Regions from separate parts of the Psychrobacillus sp. INOP01 genome, predicted to be linked through region 1. Evidence: riboswitches for the same ligand, from Rfam matches in the RefSeq annotation. Region 1 holds a riboswitch; the other holds the start of a gene.

Region 1 (4,621 bases):
AGTATATAAAAATGTAGCGTGAACACTAGTTTCATGTGACTTTCGAGAATGAATACTCCTGCTGATTTCCGTTACAGGTGGACGCTTTCCGCGGGGGAGCGATGAACCATCACCTTCGCTTGCGCGTCGATGTAATGGTTCATCTGTCTCCCTCACCCCGCTGGAGTAATCACCTTGCACTACAATCAATATAGAGTGTAGTACTTCATTGGAAGATTTAGCATAACATATTGCTTAGATGATAAGATTACCCAAAGTTAATGTAGGAATAAAATCATCCTTATCTTTACTTATTTCCAAATGATACATGAATATTTAAGTGATATTGTATTCAATTATCCGTTTCTTCAAGTGAATTTTGTTGATTGGAGCGCAGGGCGGCGACTCCAGTGGGAACAGCGCGAGCTGAAGACCCTGGACGGAGCGTAGCGAAAATCTTTTTTGCGACGAGCCTTGCGCAGGAGCAAAGGAAGCGGCTGAAGCCGTGCCCACGGAAAGCGTCCGCCCGAAGCGGAAATCAACGGCATCGGCATATCTAGTTTTTTTTTTTCTTAGAGGACCGGGAGTCTTTTTGCCCGGTTTTTCTTATATTTGAATATGTAGGTGTTGTTTTGGAATATAAAATGTTGAATTGTCCGCTGTTCGCCAACATGTTACTATAAGGTCACTGTCTCCAAGCTCATTTAGTAAATGTGTTATTAATAGAGTGTAAAACACTATTATCTCGCTTTGGGCTAGGATAATAAATATGTAACACCCCTTGAAGAGGAACGTCTAATTACAAAAAGGGGAATACATCTATGAAAAAGGTAATTTCACTCTGTATTTTATTTATTGCTCTTATATTTGCAGGGTGTCAAAATGAAGAAAACTCAGCTAATACAATTGGGGAACAAAATAATGTTCCCGACTACACACCTTCATCTGAGGATGTTGTAGATATGCATGGAGAAATTGAAAATAAAGAGAGATTCGAAGAGTTTCTAAATAATGTTGAAAAAAACCAAAAGGATAGTATTAGAGTAGTTAGTTATACCACAGAAGGTGATCCAATGCTGAAGGATCTTGAATATGATGGTGGAGTTATAAAATATACAACAGACACAAGAAGAGATAAATTTGGAGTAGGAAGCATAAGTAATACATCTTGTACTTCAGTTGAGGTCGTTGAAACCACAGAAAGAACTGATTACCTTCTGGAAGGCTGCGATAATAAAGTAGATAATATTATTTTAGTCACTTGGAAATAGCAGGGGACGGGTTTTTCTTGAGGTTTTCATATTTAGAATTATATTATCTATTGCTCACTTAAACACAATATGTTAGATTATATAAATGAACTAAACACAATATATAGTATGTTAACGATAAAAAGGTACCTTTATGGTTTAAAAGGGAATTCGGTAAAAGCCGAAGCTGTCCCCGCAACTGTAAGTGTGGACGACTGTTGAATAGCCACTGCGAGCAATCGTGGGAAGGCCAGCAGAAGAGTGAAACACGAGCCAGTAGACCTGCCTCTTCATCGGTAAGCAACACTTTCTTCGGGGGTTGAGAGGTGGGAGCGAAGGCCTCTATCTCTAATGATCGATATGTCTTGTTGTATCCTACACTTTTAATTTTGAGCGATGGCTCAGCCGAAGATGGCTGTGACATCGCTTTTTGTATTGTAGTTTAAATGTGTGTACCACATAAAGAGCGGTAAGTACCACATAAAACAATCCAAGCACCACATAACCGAGGACAAGCGCCACATAACTGTACTCGATAAAAATATAGGAGGAATTCAAATGATAATCAGCTCAAACACAACTAAACAAGAAGTACTACATAATCTAACAAAAGAATTTGGGGAAGAAAAAATTGCTCCTCTTATAAAAACACATGAAAGATGGATGCAAAAGCACCCAGAAGGTACAATAGCCGCTTGGTCTAAGTCAATGTCATTAGAAGCCTTAAGCTTTCTAGATGAACAAGAAACGTACTGGACCTTTGTAGCTGCACGAGTCCATCTAGCCGAGGTTTACGAGCAAGTAGCTGAGAGAAGAAACACAACTGCGGATGCAGTGTACACAAAATTTGCAAAAAATGTACAGCACTTAAGTGAAAAAGGTATTTACGATAAACGTCTTAAACAAGTATATTCCCTACAGGAACTAGAGCAATTAGCTGAGATCCTTGTACCAGAGAGAGACTACTTGTTTACATATATTGGACTGAAAACGCTATTGGATCGCTATGTAGCGAAGGACTTTGATAAGTCTATTGTGGAACTGCCACAGGAACGATGGCTGGTTATTGCGATGACGCTTATGAAGGATGAGCAAGAAAATCGAATAGAGAAAATAAAAGAAGCATACTGGGCAATGAGCAACCTATATATGACAGTAGCAACACCAACACTTTCTAATGCAGGTAAGCCACATGGGCAACTTTCTAGCTGTTTTATAGACACGGTAGATGATAGTCTTCAAGGAATATACGATAGCAATACCGACGTAGCAACTCTTTCAAAATTTGGTGGTGGTATCGGTGTTTATATGGGTAAAGTGCGTAGCCGTGGGTCTTCTATTAGAGGCTTTGTAGGAGCCTCTAGTGGTGTACTCCCTTGGATAAAACAGCTTAATAATACGGCAGTAAGTGTGGATCAGCTTGGGCAACGTCAAGGAGCGGTAGCTGTTTACCTAGATGTGTGGCATAAAGATATCTTTACATTTTTAGATCTACGTTTAAATAATGGGGATGATCGTCTCCGTGCGCACGACATTTTTACTGGTGTGTGCTTGCCAGATTTATTTATGGAGAAAGTAGATGCTAGAGAGGAATGGCATTTATTTGACCCGCATGAAGTTCGCCAGCTAAAAGGCTATTCGTTAGAAGATTTCTATGATGAAAAACGTGGAGATGGTTCGTTCCGCCAAAAATATGAGGAATGCGTCAGTGATCATCGTTTGTCTCGAGAAACAGTTCCTGCTATCGACTTGATGAAGCGAATTATGCGGTCTCAGCTAGAGACTGGTGTGCCATTTATGTTTTACCGCGATGAGGTCAATCGTAGCAACCCGAACAAACATGCTGGGATGATTTATAGTAGTAATCTTTGTACAGAAATTTTCCAAAACCAAAGTGCAACAACATTCGAGTCGATTCAAATTGAGGATGATATCATTGTCACTCGTCGTAAGCCAGGGGACTTTGTCGTATGTAATTTATCTTCTATTAATCTAGGACGAGCAGTTCCGGCAGATGTATTAGAAAAGCTCATAAAAATTCAAGTTCGAATGCTCGATAACGTGATTGACCTAAATATGATTCCAGTTCCTCAAGCAGAACGTACGAATTCTAGATACAGAGGGATCGGTCTAGGAACGTTTGGATGGCATCATTTACTCGCACTCAAGAATATTCGCTGGGAATCGGATGAAGCGGTAGAGCTTGCGGATGCATTATATGAAAAAGTTGCTTACTTAACGATTAAAGCTTCTGCAGAGCTTGCAATGGAAAAAGGGGCATATCCATTATTCGAAGGGTCAGATTGGCAAACAGGAGTCTATTTTGACAATCGCAGGTATGACAGTGAATCGTGGAATGAACTTCGTGAACAAGTAAGTAAAAGCGGAATACGAAACGGTTATTTAATGGCGGTTGCTCCGAATTCTTCGACATCCATTTTAGCTGGAAGTACTGCAAGTATTGATCCAATCTTCCAAAAGTCTTACTCGGAAGAGAAGAAGGATTATAAAATCCCAGTCACTGTACCGGATTTAAATTCTGAGACTACATGGTACTACAAATCTGCTTATTTCATTGATCAGCATTGGACACTTAAACAAAATGCTGCCCGTCAACGTCATATCGACCAAGGTGTTTCGCTAAACCTATATGTGCAAAATACGATCAAAGCAAAAGAATTATTAGATTTACACTTAGATGCCTGGAATAGTGGGCTGAAAACAACTTATTATGTGCGTTCCACTTCAGTTGAATTAGTAGATTGCGACTCTTGTTCAAGCTGATGAAGGCCATCATTTGTTATTTAAGCTATAGCGGAAATACCGAAGAAGTAGCGGAGCTATTGAAAGTACAATTGGAAGCTGGCGGTATCGATATAGATATGTATAGCATTGGTTATGGAGCGGTACCGAATTTGTTTGAATATGACCTTATTTTTCTTGGAACTTTTACTTGGGATAAGGGGAGTACGCCGGAGGAAATGAAGGACTTTGCAAGAGAAGTTGGTGATAAGCCACATAATGTCTATATATTCGGCTCTGGTGACACACAGTTTGGCGGAGATGATTTGTTCTGTAATGCTGTGGAAAAATTAGTTCGTTTCTATAACAGCGATTATCCGGGTTTGAAAATTGAGCAATCACCGAGAGGTAGCCAGGAGAAGCTGGTAAGTAAATGGTTAGAAGGAGTTTTGGAACATGCAGAAGGCAAAAACATTAGACCCTAGAAATCCAAATAAATCGACTGGAATTTTCAACGGTCAGTCAAGTGGGATATTAAACTGGAACGATATTGCCTATCCCCACTGGCATAAGATGTACAAGCGCTTGCTAGGTAACTACTGGCAGGCAGATGAAATAAATATGTCAAATGATATTAAGCAGTTCGCTAG
Region 2 (4,621 bases), 330 kb from region 1:
TTTTTGGGAGCAAAGAATTTCTTCCGATGAATCTATCGAGACAACATTATACAATCTCTTATCACCAAAAGAACACGGAGAGTATTGCCTTAATCTAAGTGGGTCAGAGTATAAGAATAGCTTCACTTATTTATTTGCAGTGAATTACGATAAAGGGACACCTATACCAGAAGGAATCACTATGTTGCAGATCAAAGCCACAAATTATGCCGTTTTTAAAACTCCTCTAGTAAATGTAGATCAATTTGTTGCTTCTATTAAAGGAACTTGGCGATATATTTTAGAAGACTGGCTACCCCACTCTCTTTATGAGGTGGATGAGGACAGCTACGACTTTGAGTACTATGATGAACATTGTCATGACTGGGAATACGAAAAAATATATATGGAGATTTACTTGCCGATTAAAGAGAGGGATAGTCTAAAATAAGCACTAATAAATACCGTTATCCATTTGAAGATTACTTACCAGAATACATGCACCGTAATACTATACATAAACAGAAGGTAATTGAGTAATCTACTATACTAAGCAGTAGAAAAGAGACTAAAATGAAAAAGATTGAATCTAACCATTTCGTAAATCATCTATATATCAAAAAACAAATGAGTAGGAAAAAAACGATTATGATTTTCCATGGATGGGGATCGAGTGTTCATAATTATAAACGACCTGCAGAAAATCTTTCGACGCTTGGTTTCAAAATCATTGTTCCAGAAATAATATTTCACGATAGCAGAAGTAAGTTCGAAAATCATTTTCTGAAAGAAGTTACTCAAAAATACTTCTGGAAGACAATTTTTAGAAGTATTGATGAAGCTTCACTCCTTTTTGAAGAATTAGGCATTCTTAAGGAAGATACTATTCTTATGGGGATATCTATGGGAGGATTTATTGCAAATGGGATATATGCAAATGGTCAAAATTTTGCTGGCTTAGTTAATATTAATGGATCCGGGTCATTTCTTTTGTCAGAAAAAATTTTCCGACAAAATGACCACCGTCCGAGGTTGTCGATTGCAGAGACTAAAGAAATAAATATCTATAATCCAATTGATAAAATCGCATGCCCTTCCCCCATATTATTAATGCACGGAGAACAAGATACTATTGTTTCAATTGAAGGTCAGAAAGATTACTTTAACTTTTTGACTGAAAGTGATACTGTACATGATGTAATTTTTAATATATACAAAAATGTAAACCACTCCTTTTCTGAAGAAATGATGGAGAACTTAAAACAATGGTTAGTAAAGAAATTCTAAGTGACAATAGATATATGCAAAAGTATAAAGCATCAGTCCTAGAACCGATGCTTTTTAATAGTCGATATAAGCGAAATCATTTTCTTTTATCTATCAATAAAGATGAATGTATTTAAACTTAAACTATTCAAACTCTAGTACTTTTCAAAATAGTTTTATATAAGTAAAGAACTGGAGTTAATAAAACTGCACTTACAACGATGGCTGTTTTTATTGTAAAACCCGTTGCTATATATCCAATCATTGGACCCCCTCCAATTTGACCTATGGCATCTACTTGGCCTTTTACTGAGAAGAATGTTGCACGTGTAGAGGATTCAAGTATGATTTTGTTTAACCATATGTCCTCCAGTGGATACATAACTTTTCTTGTCACTTGAATAACTATATAAAAGGCTAACAATCCAATCACAAATGAGGAAAAAGCAAAGCCAAGCAATGACAGGATTATAAATAAACTTCCTATAAATAGAGCTATATAAATATGTCTAAGATTCTGATGTATAGAACTTCGATTCATTAAATGGAGCGCTACAAAAGAAACAAGTACAATAATGAATTGAATAGCTCCTGTAATCACAACTAACCTCTCTTCAGGCAAAGCCGCTATATTTGATACTTCAAAAAAATGAGACATCCACAATCGATCAAAACCTTCACTATAAACCCCTACAAATAAAGCAATTAAAAATAGCATTCTCATAATGAAGCTAGCTTTAGAATAAAAAATAATTTTGCTCATATTACCTTTCATGTTTTCCCAAGTCGACATTCTTTCTATCTTATTCAGGGGTTTGAAGTTCTCTTCTTTCATAAAGATGATTAAATATACCGCTAACCCAATCATACATAGTCCACCAATAATGATTGGTAAACTAATCATAAAATAACCCGTTACAATACTTAAAGGTATGGCTATGACTTGCCCAAGACTACCGGCCTTTGCCCCTCTTATAAATGCTAATGAAGCACGCTCTTCTCCTATTTCATCTGCAATCCATGCTTGCTGAGAACCACTTGTAAACGTATACCCAATTCCCCATGCGACCTGGGCCAATAGTACAGTTGCAAAATAAGGGAATAGCCCCTCCATTAAAAAACCAATTCCTATTAGAAAGTAACCAATTATTATAGACAACTTTCGACTTTTTAAATCGGAAACTACTCCGGTAGGAATTTCAAAAAGAAATACAGATAGCTCCAAAACTGTTCCCACTAAAACAAGCTGAAATGGATCCAGCATTACAACCTTTACGTGATACAACAAATTCACAGTAAAAATAAAAGTAAAAAATAGTTGTGATAAAAAGCATGTGTAGATGTAAACTTGATATGGATTTCTTGTTCTTATTAAATTCATTTTCTTGCCCCCTCGAATTAATTATAGTGAGGGAATTTACTAAGTTCTTATCCAAATTTGCGGTTATTTACAAAAATATATTCTTCTATTTCAGATATGTTATAGTAAAAGAACAATTGAATAATGTGTAGATTTAGGTGTTCTTTTGCGAAAGCGAATGAACTTAAAAGGGAAGTCGGTGAAAAACCGACGCTGTCCCGCAACTGTAAATGGGAGCAATTCTACTACATCCACTGTAAGTTATTATGGGAAGGATAGAAACGCGATGATCATGAGCCAGGAGACCTGCCTATTTCAAGTACACACCAAAACCCTACGCGGATAGGAGGTGTTAAGTGCAGCTATGAACAAGCAAATGCTTGAAATTGCTGTCGTACGAAAAAACGCAATGAAAACACTGGAGAAATTGACTCTTTTTCAGTGTGCATTTTATTACGTTTCAAACGTTTCGACAACAACTAATTATACTAATAACTAGCATCTTCTTTGAAAAAAGAGGATGCTTTTTTTGTTGAGGAAAGGAACTTTGAAATGACAATTGGCACAAAAGAAGATTATTTAGAGAAATTTAAATATGTATTAATGACAAACTATATAGGAAGCTCATCCACTTCACTTGATTTGATGTTGGAAGCCTTCGAAAGAGAAATTGCTAATATCACAGATATGCGTGAACAGGATAAAACTATGTATACACTTAATTTACAAAAAGCATTTAAACAAATTAAAAGCGAGATTTCAGGAGTTACAGAGGATTAAATAAGAAAAACTGGGCAAATGCCCGGTCCTTTAAATTTAAAACCTTTTTCTAGCGTTTTCAGTAGGCTTTGGACGGACTTGTTACTATATTGATTCTTTAGATAGGTTGGTCACGAAGACATTGCCACACGAGGTGGCGCTCTTAGCCTTTGTTCCTTTTCCCGAAATGGAAATCACTAGCATTATTCTTTCTTTAAAGTACCTTGGACCAAAAAAGCGAACCGATTTTATATTGCATCGGTTCGCTTTTTTTATAGATCTTGATAATCTCTTTGATATTTACCGCCGTCTTTTACTTCTGAATGATATAAAGCCTTTAAAGCAAAGCTTTTCTCTAAATCATGCTCCTTCATAACCTCTTTTAAACGCTTGCTTAACTCCGGGCTATATTTCACTAGCTCTTCCATTTTAGATTTTGAATATTGCATGTTTTGTACCCTCTTTCTTCGTTGTTTTAGTCTACCTAGTATAGCACTGATGCAGGTGGTTTCACCGTAATTTGCTATAATTAAGTTCAGAGGTGAGAACATGCACAAAACCATTGGAATTCTTGCACATGTAGATGCTGGAAAAACTACTTTTTCGGAGCAGCTGCTATACCATACAAATACAATTAGAAAGAGGACGAGTTGACCACCAAGACTCGTTTCTTGATAGTCATACTATAGAGAAAAATAGAGGAATTACTATCTTTGCCGATCAAGGAATCTTTTCCTACAATAATTCTACGTATTATATTATCGATACTCCTGGGCATGTCGACTTTTCTCCAGAAATGGAACGGGCAATTCAAGTGATGGACTATGCCATCATTATTATCAGCGCGGTAGATGGGATAGAAGGACATACAGAAACTGTTTGGCAATTACTACGAAAACACAAAGTACCGACCTTTTTCTTTATCAATAAAACCGATTATGAAGGTACTGATCCAACAAGCATTCTTGCTGAAATACGTGCCACCTTATCGGAGGATGTATGCGATATTACTAATACTTTCGATGAAGAACTAATTGAATTTATTGCGGAGCGCGATGAAGCCCTATTAGAAACATATATGGACAGCGGATTTGATAAGGACTTATGGACACAAGTGCTTCAGCGCATGATAAAGGAAAATAAAATCTTCGCATGTGCTAGTGGATCAGCATTGAAGGATATAGGAATCGTAGAATTTCTAGACAAGCTAGATTTATTAACCACAACCTCCTATAAAGCGGATGAAGTATTTGCTGC

What was found. A riboswitch is a leader RNA that binds a small molecule or an ion and turns the genes downstream of it on or off. The one in region 1 is predicted to bind cobalamin.
Region 2: it holds a riboswitch for cobalamin, as region 1 does, so the genes downstream of both, KD050_RS10430 (hypothetical protein) here and KD050_RS12060 (ribonucleoside-diphosphate reductase subunit alpha) in region 1, are expected to answer to the same signal.

Annotation. Positions count from the first base shown of each region.
Region 1 covers NZ_CP073315.1:2,374,016-2,378,636, forward strand. The annotation lists gene KD050_RS12055 (DUF4362 domain-containing protein) at 801-1,250, shown strand; cobalamin riboswitch at 1,357-1,534, shown strand; gene KD050_RS12060 (ribonucleoside-diphosphate reductase subunit alpha) at 1,788-4,013, shown strand; gene KD050_RS12065 (flavodoxin) at 4,001-4,456, shown strand; gene KD050_RS12070 (ribonucleotide-diphosphate reductase subunit beta) at 4,428-4,621, shown strand, end outside.
Region 2 covers NZ_CP073315.1:2,046,850-2,051,470, forward strand. The annotation lists gene KD050_RS10415 (AraC family transcriptional regulator) at 1-430, shown strand, start outside; gene KD050_RS10420 (alpha/beta hydrolase) at 553-1,266, shown strand; gene KD050_RS10425 (MFS transporter) at 1,394-2,626, opposite strand; cobalamin riboswitch at 2,745-2,934, shown strand; gene KD050_RS10430 (hypothetical protein) at 3,158-3,385, shown strand; gene KD050_RS10435 (hypothetical protein) at 3,637-3,813, opposite strand; partial or broken gene KD050_RS10440 (GTP-binding protein) at 3,914-4,621, shown strand, end outside.